DNA from 3 places in the Cellulosimicrobium composti genome. Region 3 is predicted to be linked to each of the others. Evidence: predicted binding sites of a transcription regulator. Region 3 holds the regulator's gene; each other region holds the start of a gene.
What was found. Region 3 encodes HrcA, which represses chaperone genes, less so after heat shock. Its sites were predicted from a motif close to TTNGCACTCGNNNNNNNCGAGTGCNAA; they were not measured.

Region 1 (4,410 bases), on a different contig from region 3:
AGCCGGGCGCGCGCGCCGAGGCCAAGCGCGCGATCTCGATGCTCACGCCCGGCGGCGGCACGGCGATGAGCACGTGGCTGCGGCTCGCGGACCAGCTCTTCGCGACCGTCCCGCAGGCGACCCAGCGGCACGCGATCCTCCTCACGGACGGCAAGAACGAGTCGGAGCCGCGCGCGAACCTCTCCGCCGCGGTCCGCGACGTCACGGGCCACTTCCAGTGCGACGCGCGCGGCGTGGGCTCGCGGTGGCAGGTCGACGAGCTCCGCGAGATCTCGACGGCGCTGCTCGGCACCGTGGACCTCATCGCCGACCCGGCCGAGATCGCCGCCGACTTCGAGAAGCTCATGCGGGCGTCCATGGCGCGCGGCGTCGCGTCGGCCGACCTGCGCGTGTGGGCCCCGCAGGGGGCGCAGGTCCTGTTCGTGCGCCAGGTCGCACCCACGGTGGAGGACCTGACGAACCGTCGTGCGGAGGTCAACCCGCTCACGGGCGCCTACCCGACGGGCTCGTGGGGCGACGAGTCGCGCGACTACCACGTCGCGGTGCGCGTCGGGTCGAAGCCTGTCGGCTCCGAGCAGCTCGCCGCGCGCGTGCAGCTCGCGGTGAACGGCGAGGTCGTCTCGTCCGGGCTGGTCAAGGCCAAGTGGTCGGACGACGAGTCGCTCACCACGCGCATCAACCCCGAGGTCGCGCACTACACGGGCCAGACGGAGCTCGCGGCGGCCATCCAGGAGGGCCTGGCGGCCAAGGCCGCGGGCGACGAGGCGACGGCGACGGTCAAGCTCGGACGCGCCGTGCAGCTCGCGCAGCAGACCGGCAACGACGAGGCGACCTCGCGCCTGCGCAAGGTCGTCGACATCGACAACGAGGAGCAGGGCACCGTGCGGCTCAAGCGCAACACGTCGACCCTCGACGAGATGGCCCTCGACACGGCCTCGACGAAGACCACGCGGGTCCGCCGGTGAGCGCCGTCGTCTGCCCCAACGGGCACCCGTCCGAGTCGACCGACTACTGCGACGTGTGCGGCGAGCCCATCGGCGCCGCGTCGACGCCGGCCGCGGCCCCCGCGGGCGCGCCGTCGCCCGCCGCGTCGGCCGCCTCCCCCGCGGCCGAGCCCGCGCAGTGCCCGCACTGCGGGTTCGCGGCCCCTCCGGGTGCCCTGTTCTGCGAGAACTGCGGGTACGACTTCACGACGGGCGCGCTGCCCGACCCGGTCGAGCCGGCGTCCGCGCTCTCGCTCGACCCGCCGTCGGCCCCGACGCCCCCGCCGTCGTCGAGCGCCCCGGCCCCGTCTCCGGGCACGCCCGCGCCGGGCGACCCCGGGCCGTCGCCCGCGTCCGCGGCGACGCCGCCCCCGCTGCCGGGCCAGGCGCCCGCGGGCACGACCGGCGGTGAGGCGGGCGAGCCCGCGACGTCGGGCACCCACCTGCCGACGCCGCCCGTCCCCGGGCCGGACCAGTGGGTCGCCGAGATCTGGATCGACCCGGACTGGTACGCCGCGCAACAGCCCGAGGACCCGATGCCGTCCGCCGGGCTCCCGGGCCTCGTGGTCCTGCGCGAGCGCAGCGTGCTCGTGGGGCGTCCGTCGGTGTCGCGCGGCATCCACCCGCAGGTCGACTGCGGCGCGGACACCGGCGTCTCGCGGCGGCACTGCCAGCTCAGCACGGACGGCCAGCGGTGGTGGGTCGAGGACCTGCAGTCCGCGAACGGCACGTACGTGAGCCCGGCCGGGGAGCCGCTCCCGACGGACCCGGTCCCCGCCGGCCAGCGGCGCGAGCTGGCCGACGGGGACCGCATCTACCTCGGCGCCTGGACGCGGATCGTGGTCCGCAAGGCGCTCCCGGGCGAGGCCTGAGCGGTCAGCTCTCGGCCGCCCGGGACTCGGCCCCGGACGTGATCTGGGTCGGCGCACCGCCTCCGGCGTGGTGCGCGACGTCGATCCGACGGGGCCGTGCCTCCTCCGCGACGGGGATCGTCAGCGACAGCACGCCGTCCTCGTACGAGGCCGTGATCTCGTCGAGCGCGAGGCCCCGGCCGACCGTGAGCTGGCGCGCGTAGGTACCGGTCGGCCGCTCGCGCGCGAGCCACTGGACGTCGGGGTCGGTCCGCGGGCTGCGCTCGGCGCGGATCGTCAGCGTGCGGTCCTCGACCGAGACGTCGATCGTGCCGGGGTCGACGCCGGGCAGGTCCATCGTCAGGACGTAGTGGTCGCCCGTGCGGAACAGGTCGAGCGGCATGCCGGCGGCCGCGGACGCGGTCGAGCGCACCCCGGACACGAGCTGCCCGACCAGGCGGTCCATCGCGTCGAAGGTGGTCGAGAACGGGTCGATCATCGCAGCCACACCTCTCACCTCCTCGTCGGTCGGTCCCGGACCGTCCGGGACCGCATCGGTGCTCCCGCGAGGCAGGCACCTCGCGGGTGGCTACACCTCCACTATTAGCACTCTCACCCCGAGAGTGCCAAGCCCTTCGGGGCGCACCCGCGGCCCTCGTACGGGCCCGTTTGTGCGCGGTCGACGACACCGCCCCCACGCGCCCGGGTGGGCGTTGTGAGAACCCTCCAACCGGTTGTGGGAACCGTGCACGGCGCGCCGCCCGCGTCGTCCGCGCCACCGACGCCGCCGCGCGTCGTGGCTCGGGAGAGTGGACCTCGCCACCGTCCACCGCACCCCGCAGGAGCCCCGATGACCCCCTCCCCGACCACCGCACCCGCCCCGCCCACGGCCTCCGCGGCCGGCGCCGACGCACCCGGTCGTGCCCGCGGACGACTCGCGCTCGACGCGGGCGACGCCGCGCGCATCGCGACGTTCGCCGCGCTGATCGCCGCGCTCGGCATGCCCGGGTCGCTGCCGCTGCTCGGGAACGCCGTCCCGATCACGCTCCAGACGCTCGGCGTGATGCTCGCGGGCACGATCCTCGGCGCGTGGCGCGGCACGCTCGCCGTCGCGACGTTCCTCGCGCTCGCGGCGGCCGGGCTGCCGGTGCTCGCGGGCGGGCGCGGCGGGCTCGGCGCGTTCGTCGGGCCGTCCTCGGGATACCTCCTCGGGTTCCTCGCGGGCGCGGCCGTCGTGGGCTGGCTCGTCGACCGGCTCGCGCGCGTCGTGTTCGGCCGCGTCCTCGTCGCGGCCCTCGTGGGCGGCGTCGCCGTCGTCTACGCGATCGGCGTGCCCGTCCAGGCGCTCGTCACCGGCGTGCCGCTCGCGACCACCGCGCAGCTCTCCCTCGTGTTCGTCCCGGGTGACGTGCTCAAGGCGCTGGCCGCCGCGGCGATCACGGTCGGCGTCGTGCGCGCCTACCCGGCCACCCGCCCGGCCCGCCGCACCGCGGGCGGCGCCCGCGCGACGTCCTGACGCCTGCGAGAGTGTCCGCGTGCCCGTCGCCCCTCACGTCCTCGCCCACGCCGCCGACCCGGCCGCGCGCGACCGCGTCGCGCTGCGCACGCCCGAGCGGTCGCGCACGTACGCCGCGCTCGCCGCGGACGTGCGCGCGGGGGCGACGCACCTCGGCGCGACGGGCACGCGTCCCGGCGACCTCGTGGCCGTCTCGCTGCCCGACCCGCTCGACTGCCTGACCGCGGTGCTGTCGGTCGACCACCTCGGCGCGACGCCGCTGGTGTGCGACCCGTCGTGGCCGCGCGCGCACCGCGCCGAGGTCCTGCGGACGCTCGCGCCGCGCACCTTCGTCGAGGTGCCGCTCCCCCGCGGGACGGGCCCCGCCGCCGGTTTCCCCGCGCCGGGCCGCGCGCCCGAGCCGGGCGACCTCGCGTGGGCCGGCTTCTCGTCGGGCAGCACGGGCCGCCCGCGCGCCGTCGTGCGCACGCGCGCCTCGTGGGCGGGCTCGTTCGACGACGTCACGCGGCTCGTCGACCTCACGCCCGCCGACACGGTGCTCGTCCCCGGGCCGCTCGCGTCCTCGCTGTACTGCTTCGCCGCCGTGCACGCGCTGGCCGTCGGCGCGGGCGTGTACCTCACGCGCACCCCGGCCGCCACGACGACGGCGCTCGCGCGCTGCGACGTCGTGCACCTCGTGCCGCAGGTGCTCGACGACGTGCTCGCCGCGGTCGCCGCGGGTGCGCCCTCGCGGCTGCGCCACGCGGTCGTCGGCGGCGCGTCCCTGCCCGCCGGGGCCCGGGCCCGCGCCGCAGCGCTCGGCGTCGACGTCCTCGCGTACTACGGGGCGGTCGAGCTGTCGTTCGTCGCGTACGACCCGGACGGGTCCGGGCTGCGGCCGTTCCCCGGCGTCGAGCTCGACGTGCGGCCCCTGCCCGCCGCGAGCGTCGGCGAGGTCTGGGTGCGCTCCCCGTGGGTGTCGCGCGGCTACCTCGCGCGCGCGACCGGCCCCTTGCGGCGGGACGGCGCGTGGAGCACCGTGGGCGACCTCGCCGACCCCCTGCCGCCGGACGGCGGCGCG
Region 2 (4,410 bases), on a different contig from region 3:
CTCGTCACGACGGCGAGCCAGCGGCTCCCGCCGTTCGGCCGCGCCGACTCGGGCAGGTCGTCCCAGAAGGTGAGCTCCAGCAGGTTGCGCCAGACGGCCGCGAAGTACGCGGCGGCCGCCGAGTCCGTGTCCGTCCGGTAGTCCCAGTCGGCCAGGAGCTCCTGCCCCTCGGCGGCGAAGCCGTCCTCGATCTCCTGGTCGAGCAGCAGCGGCACGAGGACCTCGGCGTAGGGGCTGCGGTCGTCGACCTGGATCTCGTTCATCGTGTCGACGTCGACGGTCCGGCCCGCGGAGATCTCGGCTTCGAGGAGCTGACGGATGCGCTGCGAGCGGTAGCCGTAGTCCCAGTCGGTCGTGAGGAACGGCGCGACGCCGGCGGGCAGCACGGCCTGGTTCGCCGCCACGACGAAGCCCTCCGCCGGGTCGACCACGCGCGGCATCTCCTCGCTCGGCACGTAGCCCTGCCAGTCGTACCGCTCGTCGGAGCCGTCGCGCGGCCACGTGCCGTCGGACGGGACGGGGGCGTCGGGCACCGACGCGCGCACCGGGATCTTGCCCGGCGCCTGGTAGCCGATGTGACCGTCCGTCGTCGCGAAGACGATGTTCTGCGCGGGCACCTCGAAGAGGGCTGCCGCCTCCTGCATGTCGTCGGCGTCCTGCGCGAGGTTGAACGCGAAGACCGCGTCGGCGGTGCGGCCCGGCTCGAGCGCGGTCCACTGGAGGGAGACGGCGTACTCGCCCAGGCGCGTGTCGAGCGCCGGGGTGCCGACCGCGGACTCGGTCGCGGGGATCGCCTCGGACACGATCGGCCCGTGCACGGTCGAGCGGATCTCGAGCTCCACGTCGTCGCCCCCGGCGACGCGCAGCGTCTCCGTCCGGCTCTCGAGCGGCACCCACTCGTCGCCGCGGAGATACGTGTCGTCGCGCACCCGCTCGACGAAGAAGTCGGTGACGTCGGCGCCCATGTTCGTCAGGCCCCACGCGAGCTGTGCGTTGTGCCCGATGATCACGCCGGGGAACCCGGCGAACGAGAAGCCCGCGACGTCGAACGCGCAGTCGGGTCCGACCTCGTTGCAGTGCAGCCCCACCTGCGCCCAGATGCCGGGAGCCCCGAGGCTCAGGTGCGGGTCGTTCGCGAGGATCGGCATGCCGCTCGCGGTGTGCTCGCCCGAGACGACCCACGAGTTCGAGCCGGTGCCCTCGCCACGACCCACGAGCACGGGGACGGCGTCGAGCGCGCGGTCGGCGGCCTCGAGCGCGCTCTGCAGGTGGTCCGAGCCGTACGCGGCACGCGCCTCGGGGCCGAGCTCGAGCGCGACCTGCTGCGGGTTCTCGAGCTCGCCCGGGTCGAGGATCGGCGCGTTGACGTCGGACGGGTACGCCGGGAAGAGCTCGGCGACGCGCCCTGCGTCCTGGAGCGCGCCGAACGCGAGCGCGCGGTCGAGCTCGTCGTCGTAGTTGCCGCGCAGGTCCCACGCCATGGCCTTGAGCCACGCGAGCGAGTCGACGGGGTCCCACGGCTCGGGCTCGGCGACGTCGACCTGGAGCCCGAGCACGGTGTACTCGATCGCGATCTCGGAGGGACTGCGGTTCTCCAGGTAGGCGTTGACGCCCTCGGCGTACGCCTGGAGGTACGACTTCGTCTCGGACGAGACGACGTCCCACTCCTCCTCGGCCACCTGCCTCCAGCCGAAGGTGCGCGTCACCGCGTCCGCGGCGATGGCGTCCGGGTTGTCACCCACGAGCTCGGCGAGCCGGCCCGCCGTCACGTGGCGGCGGTAGTCCATCTCGAAGAACCGGTCCTGCGCCTGGACGAAGCCCTGGGCGCGGAAGAGGTCCTCCGGGGTGTCGGCGTAGATCTGCGGCACGCCCCGGGCGTCGCGCAGCACGGTGACCTGTCCCTCGAGGCCGGGGACCTCGATCTCCCCCGAGGCCTGCGGGAGCGGCCGGCGCACCGTGACGACGACGAACGCCGCGCCCGCCACGAGCGCGACGACGAGCAGCGCCGCGACGACGAGCAGCACGTTCCGCCGCGTCGACCGGCGGCGCCGGGGAGGGACCGCGGTGTCCCCGGGGGTCACGGGGTCGGCACCGGGTGCGGCGTCACCGGCGGGGGCCTCGGCGGGTTCGTGCGCAGACACGGATGCGAGACTACCCCGGCGCCGGGCGCGCGCCGGTCCGCGTATGATTAGCACTCGGAAGTTTCGAGTGCCAGACGGTGTTGACACCGACGACCCGGCCGAGACCGTCCCGATCCCGACCGCCGGCGGCCGCACCGCGGCCGTCTCGTGAACGAGGAGAACCCGTGCCCACCTACGCGTACACGTGCACCGCCTGCGGTCACGCCTTCGACATCCACCAGTCGTTCACCGACGACGCCCTCACGGTGTGCCCGGAGTGCTCCGGACGCCTGCGCAAGGTGTTCTCCTCGGTCGGCGTGACGTTCAAGGGCTCGGGCTTCTACCGCACCGACTCGCGCTCGGGCGGCTCGTCCTCCTCGGCCCCGGCCGCGAAGTCCGGCGCGTCGAGCACGTCGACCCCGGCCGCGACGAGCTCGACGTCGTCGTCGAGCGGCTCGTCCGGCAGCGCGGCCGCGTCCTCCTGACCTGACGCCGGTGGCCGGGCTCCGGCCGCCACGCTCGACCACAGGGCACGGGGCCGCACGGCCTCCTGCGCGCACCGCCCCGGTCGTCCACAGGCCGTCGGGCGTCCCCGGCCCCGGCCTGACCGCCGCGGCTACGGTCGCGCCCATGCCTCTGCGCCCCGGCTCCCGGGAGCCCGTCCCCTCGTCCGCCCGTCGCCGCGCCCTGCGCGGGCTGTGGTGGCGGGCCCGGTTCGTCGTCGCCGCCGTGTGCTGCGGCGCGGCCGCCGCGGTGCTCGTCGGCGCGCTGCGCCCGCCACCGCCGCCGACCGCGCCCGTCGTCGTGACCACGCGCGACGTCCCGGCAGGTGCGGCCCTCGCCGGTGCGGACCTCCGCGTGGACGACGTCCCGGCCGCGCTCGTGCCCGCCGGTGCCGCGGGCGCGCCGGCCGACGTCGTGGGTCGCCGCGCGACGGTCGCCCTCGCCGCGGGCACCCTCGTCCAGGACGCGCTCGTCGCGGGCGGCGAGCTCGTGGCGGCCGCACCGGCGGGCACGGTCGTCGCCCCGGTCCGCCTCGACCCGGGCGTCGCCGCGCTCCTCGGCCCGGGCGACCGCGTGGACCTGCTCGCGGCCGGGGACCTCGCCGCCGCGGCCGTACCCGTCGACGCGGCCGATCCCGACGGGACGCCCCAGGCCGGCGACCCCTACCTCGCGCGCGCGGCGGTCGTCGTGCCCACGCCCGAGCCCGACGGCGGAGGCGGCCTCCTCGGCGCCGGCGTCACGAGCAGCGACGTCGTCACGCTCGTCGCCGTCCTGCCCGCGGAGGCGGAGCGCCTGGCCGCCGTGAGCGGCCACGCCCCGGTGACCGCCGTGCTCGTGCCCTGACGCCGCGGGCGAGAAACCCGACTCTCCGGACGAGACCGTTGCCGCAGCCGACCGCCGTTGGGAGGATCCTCCTGCTCGAGTCGTGGCGCCGCAGCCACGCGGACCACACGAAAGGGACCCATTCCATGAAGGGCGTGCTCAACGGTTTCAAGGAGTTCGTGCTCCGGGGCAACGCGATCGACCTCGCGGTCGGCGTCGTCATCGGCACCGCGTTCTCGGCCATCATCACGTCGGTCGTCGACGGCCTCATCAACCCGCTGATCGCGGCGATCTTCGGCGAGCCCGACCTCACGGGGGTCGGCAACTTCACGATCAACGGGGCGCTCTTCAGCCTCGGCCTCATCCTCGACGCGGTCTTCAAGTTCCTGTGCGTCGCGATCGCGCTCTACTTCTTCATCGTCCTGCCGATGAACCACCTCGCGGCGATGCGCAAGCAGAACGTCGAGCCGGAGCCGGAGGCCCCGGCCGAGGACGTGCTCGTCCTCCAGGAGATCCGCGACCTCCTCGCGGCGCAGGCCGGCGGTCCCAGCGCGGCCCCGGGGCGCCCGACGCCGCCGCCCACCGTCTGAGCAGCACCGCCCGAGCACGCAGGTGGCCGCGGCCCGTCCCCGCGGGGAAGGGCCGCGGCCACCAGTGCGTCGTGGGGATCGTCCGCGCTCAGTGCCGCCCGTAGTGGGGCGGGACGTCGCCGAGCAGCCGGTCGTCGTTCTCCCCCGTGCCGCCGCGCTCCGGCCGGGCCGCGTCGCCCCAGCCCTCGGCGCGCTCGTCGGCGCTCGCCCCGGGCACGACGACGCTCTCGGTCCCCCGCCGCACGGCCCGGCGCGGTCGCCTGCGCCGCCCCTCCCCCTCGGGCGGGGACGGGCGCTCGGACGACGGCACGGACTCGCTGCTCACGCCCCTATCGTCCCACCGCGCCCGGACCCGGCCCCGCGGCCGCGAGGAC
Region 3 (4,410 bases):
CGCGCGCCGCGCCTGCTTCGTCGCGGTGCGGACCGTCGCGAGCCAGCGTGCGCGGGACTTCGCGGCGCGCTCGCCGCGCCACACGACGACCGACCGCTCGGCCTGCCACGGGACGACGACGTCGACCCCGATCTCGGTCGCGGCCTCGATGGCCATCTCGTCGCGGTCGCCCTTGGCGAGCGCCTGCACGAGCGTCACGACGACGGCGGGCTCGGGCTCCCGGTCCACCTCCTGGACGAGGAGCGTGACGCGACCGGCGTCGGCGTGCTCGACGACGCACCGCAGGCGCAGCCCGTCGCCGTCGACGACGTCGACCCGCTCGCCCGCGCCGCGTCGTTGGACCACGCCCGCGTGGCGGCCCTCGGCGCCGTCGAGGACGTAGCGGTCGCCCGGCGCGACGGCGTCGAGACCCGTCTCGGCGAGGAACACCGGAGCACTCATGCGCCGCCCCCGCTCAGCGCCCGGAGAGCTTGTCGCGCAGGCGCGAGAACACGCCCGGGTGCGCGGCCGCGAGGCGCGGCTCGGGCCGCTCCTCGCCACGCAGCGCAGCGAGCGAGCGCAGCAGCTGCTCCTGCTCCGGGTCGAGCGCCGTGGGCACCTGGACCTCGATGTGGACGTTGAGGTCGCCGCGCCCCGAGCCGTGCAGGTGACCGACGCCGAGGTTCTTCAGCGTGACGATCTGGCCCGGCTGCGTGCCGGGGCGCAGGTCGATCTCCTGGGGGCCGTCGAGCGTCTCGAGCTCGAGCACCGTCCCGAGCGCGGCCGCCGTCATGGGCACCTGGAGCGTGCAGTGCAGGTCGTCGCCGCGGCGCACGAACGTGTCGTGGTTGCGCTCGCGGATCTCGACGTACAGGTCGCCGGCGGGCCCGCCCGCCGGGCCGACCTCGCCCTGCGCGGTGAGCTTGATGCGCGTGCCCGTGTCGACGCCGGCGGGGACGTTGACCGTGATCGTGCGACGGCTGCGCACGCGTCCCTCGCCGGAGCACTCGGCGCACGGCTCGGGGATGACGGTGCCGAACCCCTGGCACGCGGCGCACGGCGCGCTCGTCATGACCTGGCCGAGGAAGGAGCGCGCGACGCGCTGGACCGTGCCGCGGCCGTGGCACACGTCGCACGTGCGGGGGGACGTGCCGGGGCGGCAGCACGTGCCGCCGCACGTGCCGCACACGACGGCCGTGTCGACCTGGAGCTCGCGCTGCGCACCGAACGTCGCCTCGGCGAGGTCGATGTCGAGCCGCACGAGCGCGTCCTGGCCGCGCCGGGCGCGCGGGATCGGCCCTTGCTGCGCCTGGCCGCCGCCGAAGAACGTCTCGAAGATGTCCTGGAAGCCGAACCCGCCGCCCATGGGGCCGGTGCCGCCGCCCGGTGCGCTCGGGTCGACGCCGAGGTCGTACTGCTGGCGCTTCTCCGGGTTGGACAGCACCTCGTACGCGCGCGCGACGTCCTTGAAGCGGTCACCCGCGTCCTCGCCCGCGACGTCCGGGTGCAGCTCGCGCGCGAGCCTGCGGTACGCCTTCTTGATCTGGTCCTGGCTCGCGTCACGGGACACGCCGAGGATCTCGTAGTAGTCGCTCACACGTCACTCTCTGCTGGTGCGGGTCGTGAGGCCGGCGCGGGGCCGGTCGTGAAGGGTCGGGGGCGGGCGTCGTCGGCGCCTGCTCCCGGCGGGGTGGCCGCGGAGCGGCTCACGTGCCGAGCACCCGCGACAGGTAGCGCGCCACGGCGCGCACCGCGGCGATCGTCCCGGGGTAGTCCATGCGGGTCGGCCCGATCGAGCCGACGAGCGCGACCGTGTCTCCGTCGCTACCGTAACCGGTCGTCACGACGGAGGTCTCCGCGAGCCCCTCGAGCTGGGTCTCGTGCCCGATCCGGACGCTGACGCCCGACTCGGCGGCCATCTCGGTGAGCAGGCCGAGCAGGACGACCTGCTCCTCGAGCGCCTCGAGGACGGGGCGCAGCGCGTGCTCGAACCGCATCCCCGCCCGGGCGAGGTTCGCCGTGCCCGCGAGCACGAGGCGCTCCTCGCTCTCCTCGGCGAGCGTCTGGGCGACGAGGTCGCCCACCGCGCGCACGAGCGGTGCGTCGTCCGGGTGGAAGCTCTCCGTGACGGCCGCGAGCGCCGGCGCGAGGTCCGCGAGGCGCTTGCCCGCGGCCGCGGCGTTGAGACGTGCGCGCACCTCGGCGAGCGTGCCCTCGTCGGGCACGCTCGCGACCTCGAGCGTGCGCTGCTCGACGCGCCCCGTGTCCGTGATGATGACGACGAGCAGGCGCGTCTCCCCCACGGGCACGAGCTCGAGGTGGCGCAGCCCGGAGCGGCTGAGGGACGGGTACTGGACGACCGCGACCTGGCCGGTGAGCTGCGCGAGCAGGCGGCCGGCGCGGGCGATGACGTCGTCGAGGTCGACGCCCTCGGACAGGAAGGTCTCGATCGCGCGCTTCTCCGGCGCGGACAGCGGCTTGACGCTCGAGAGGCGGTCGACGAAGAGCCGGTAGCCCTTGTCCGTCGGGATGCGCCCGGCCGACGTGTGCGGCTGGGCGATGTAGCCGGCGTCCTCGAGGGCGGCCATGTCGTTGCGGATCGTCGCGGGCGAGACGCCCAGGCCGTGCCGCTCGGTGAGCACGCGCGACCCCACGGGCTCGCGCGTGAGGACGTAGTCCTCGACGATCGCCCGCAGCACCTCGAGCCGGCGCTCCTCGCTCACGTCCACCTCCCGCGTGCCGCGCCGCCCCCGCCCGGTCGGCGGGCGGGTGTCGGCACTCTCGTCCTCCGAGTGCCAATCCTACGCGTTCGCGCGGCGCGTCCTGCGGTCCTCCGCTCGCCGCGAACGCAGGTCCAGGAGCCCCACGACGAGCGCGACCGCGACGAGGGCGATCGTCACGACGAGGGCGCGCCCCGCGGCGTGCGCCGCGCGCTCCCCGCTCGCGAGGCCGCCGTAGTACACGGCGAGCACGACGGAGATGCCGACCGCCGAGCCGATGCGCTGGCCGAGCTGGAGCATGCTCCCGGCCACGCCGGCGCGCGTCACGGGCACCTCGGACAGGGTGAGCGTCTGGTTCGGGGCGATGACCGTCCCGCTGCCCGCGCCCGCGACGAGCAGCACGGCCGCGAGCGCCGGGCCCACCGCCCCCGGCCGGTCGCCGAGCACGCGCACGACGGCGTCCGCCGCGACCACCCCGACGAGGACCACGAGCAGGCCGCCCACGACGAGCTGCCTGCCCCACCGCGCGACCCAGCGACCGGAGAACCACGCCGAGATGCCCGACGCGACCGCGAACGGCGTCCCGACGAGCCCGGCCTGGAGCGGCGTGTACCCGAGCTCGTCCTGGAGGTAGAGGGTGATCACGAGGAAGAGGCCCGTGAACCCCGCGAAGTACGCGAGACCGAGCAGAGCGCCGTTGCGGAACGAGCCGAGCCCGACGACGTGCGGGTCGAGCACGGCGTCGCCCGTGCGGCGCTGGTAGCGCCGCTCCCAGGCGGCCGCGCCGACCCCGGCAGCGAGCGCCGCCGCCAGCCACCACCACCGTGACGCGTCGTCGCCTCGGCCCGTCGTCGTGACGAAGGGCATCATCACGGCGAGCGTGGTAGCGCCGAGCAGGCCGAGCCCGACGAGGTCGAGACGGCGTGCGCCGGCCCCGGGCGCGTGCGGCGGCGGCCCGGGCACGAGGCGCCACGCGAACGGGAGCAGGACGGCGACGACGGGGATGTTGACGAGGAACACCCACCGCCAGCCCGCCGCGGAGCCGGCCGCGGCGATGAGGAGCCCGCCGAGCAGCGGGCCGAGCGCCGTCGACACCCCGATCGTGGCGCCGAACGCGCCGAAGGCCCGGCCGCGCTCGCTCCCCGAGAACTGCTGCTGGATGATCCCGACGACCTGCGGGTTGAGCACCCCCGCGCTCACGCCCTGGAGCAGGCGGGCCACGCCCAGCCACGTGTCGGTCGGCGCGAGCCCCGACGCGAGGCTCATGAGCGCGAACCCGACGAGGCCGACCATGAACAGCGTCCGGCGCGACCCGGCGTCGCCGAGCCGGCCGGCCGGCACGAGCGCGAGGCCGAACGCGAGCGTGTAGCCCGCGACGACGAGCTGGAGCTGCGTCGGGCCCGCGCGCAGCGACGACTCGATCGACGGGAGGGCGACGTTGACGATCGACACGTCGAGCGTCGTGATGAAGCCCACCCCGAGGCAGACCGGGAGCACGCGCCAGCGCGCCGGGTCCGGCTCCGCGCGCGTGGGGCTCATCGCTCCGTGGTACCACCCCGTGCCCGGTGCGCGCGCGCCGGGCGCCACGCGCGCCCGGGCTCCGCGGACCCGCGGGGACGGTGTCCTAGGGTGACGGTCGTGTCCTTCGACCGCTACGGCTCCGACGTCCTCGGCGGCACGCCCGCCCCCTCCCACCACCGCGCGCGACCGG

Region 1: the regulator HrcA is predicted to act here: its motif matches at 2,438-2,464, upstream of GYH36_RS16665 (Hsp20/alpha crystallin family protein).
Region 2: the regulator HrcA is predicted to act here: its motif matches at 2,189-2,215, upstream of GYH36_RS01125 (FmdB family zinc ribbon protein).

The regions. Positions count from the first base shown of each region.
Region 1 is NZ_JAAFAN010000074.1:924-5,333, reverse strand. Features, by position in the region: gene GYH36_RS16675 (vWA domain-containing protein) at 1-965, shown strand, start outside; gene GYH36_RS16670 (double zinc ribbon and FHA domain-containing protein) at 962-1,855, shown strand; gene GYH36_RS16665 (Hsp20/alpha crystallin family protein) at 1,860-2,342, opposite strand; gene GYH36_RS16660 (biotin transporter BioY) at 2,685-3,350, shown strand; gene GYH36_RS16655 (class I adenylate-forming enzyme family protein) at 3,370-4,410, shown strand, end outside.
Region 2 is NZ_JAAFAN010000002.1:100,211-104,620, reverse strand. Features, by position in the region: gene GYH36_RS01130 (penicillin acylase family protein) at 1-2,024, opposite strand, end outside; gene GYH36_RS01125 (FmdB family zinc ribbon protein) at 2,306-2,605, shown strand; gene GYH36_RS01120 (SAF domain-containing protein) at 2,751-3,467, shown strand; gene mscL (large conductance mechanosensitive channel protein MscL) at 3,593-4,036, shown strand; gene GYH36_RS01110 (hypothetical protein) at 4,125-4,361, opposite strand.
Region 3 is NZ_JAAFAN010000045.1:11,615-16,024, reverse strand. Features, by position in the region: gene GYH36_RS13270 (16S rRNA (uracil(1498)-N(3))-methyltransferase) at 1-441, opposite strand, end outside; gene dnaJ (molecular chaperone DnaJ) at 455-1,576, opposite strand; gene hrcA (heat-inducible transcriptional repressor HrcA) at 1,686-2,702, opposite strand; gene GYH36_RS13255 (MFS transporter) at 2,781-4,238, opposite strand; gene GYH36_RS13250 (DUF3097 domain-containing protein) at 4,338-4,410, shown strand, end outside.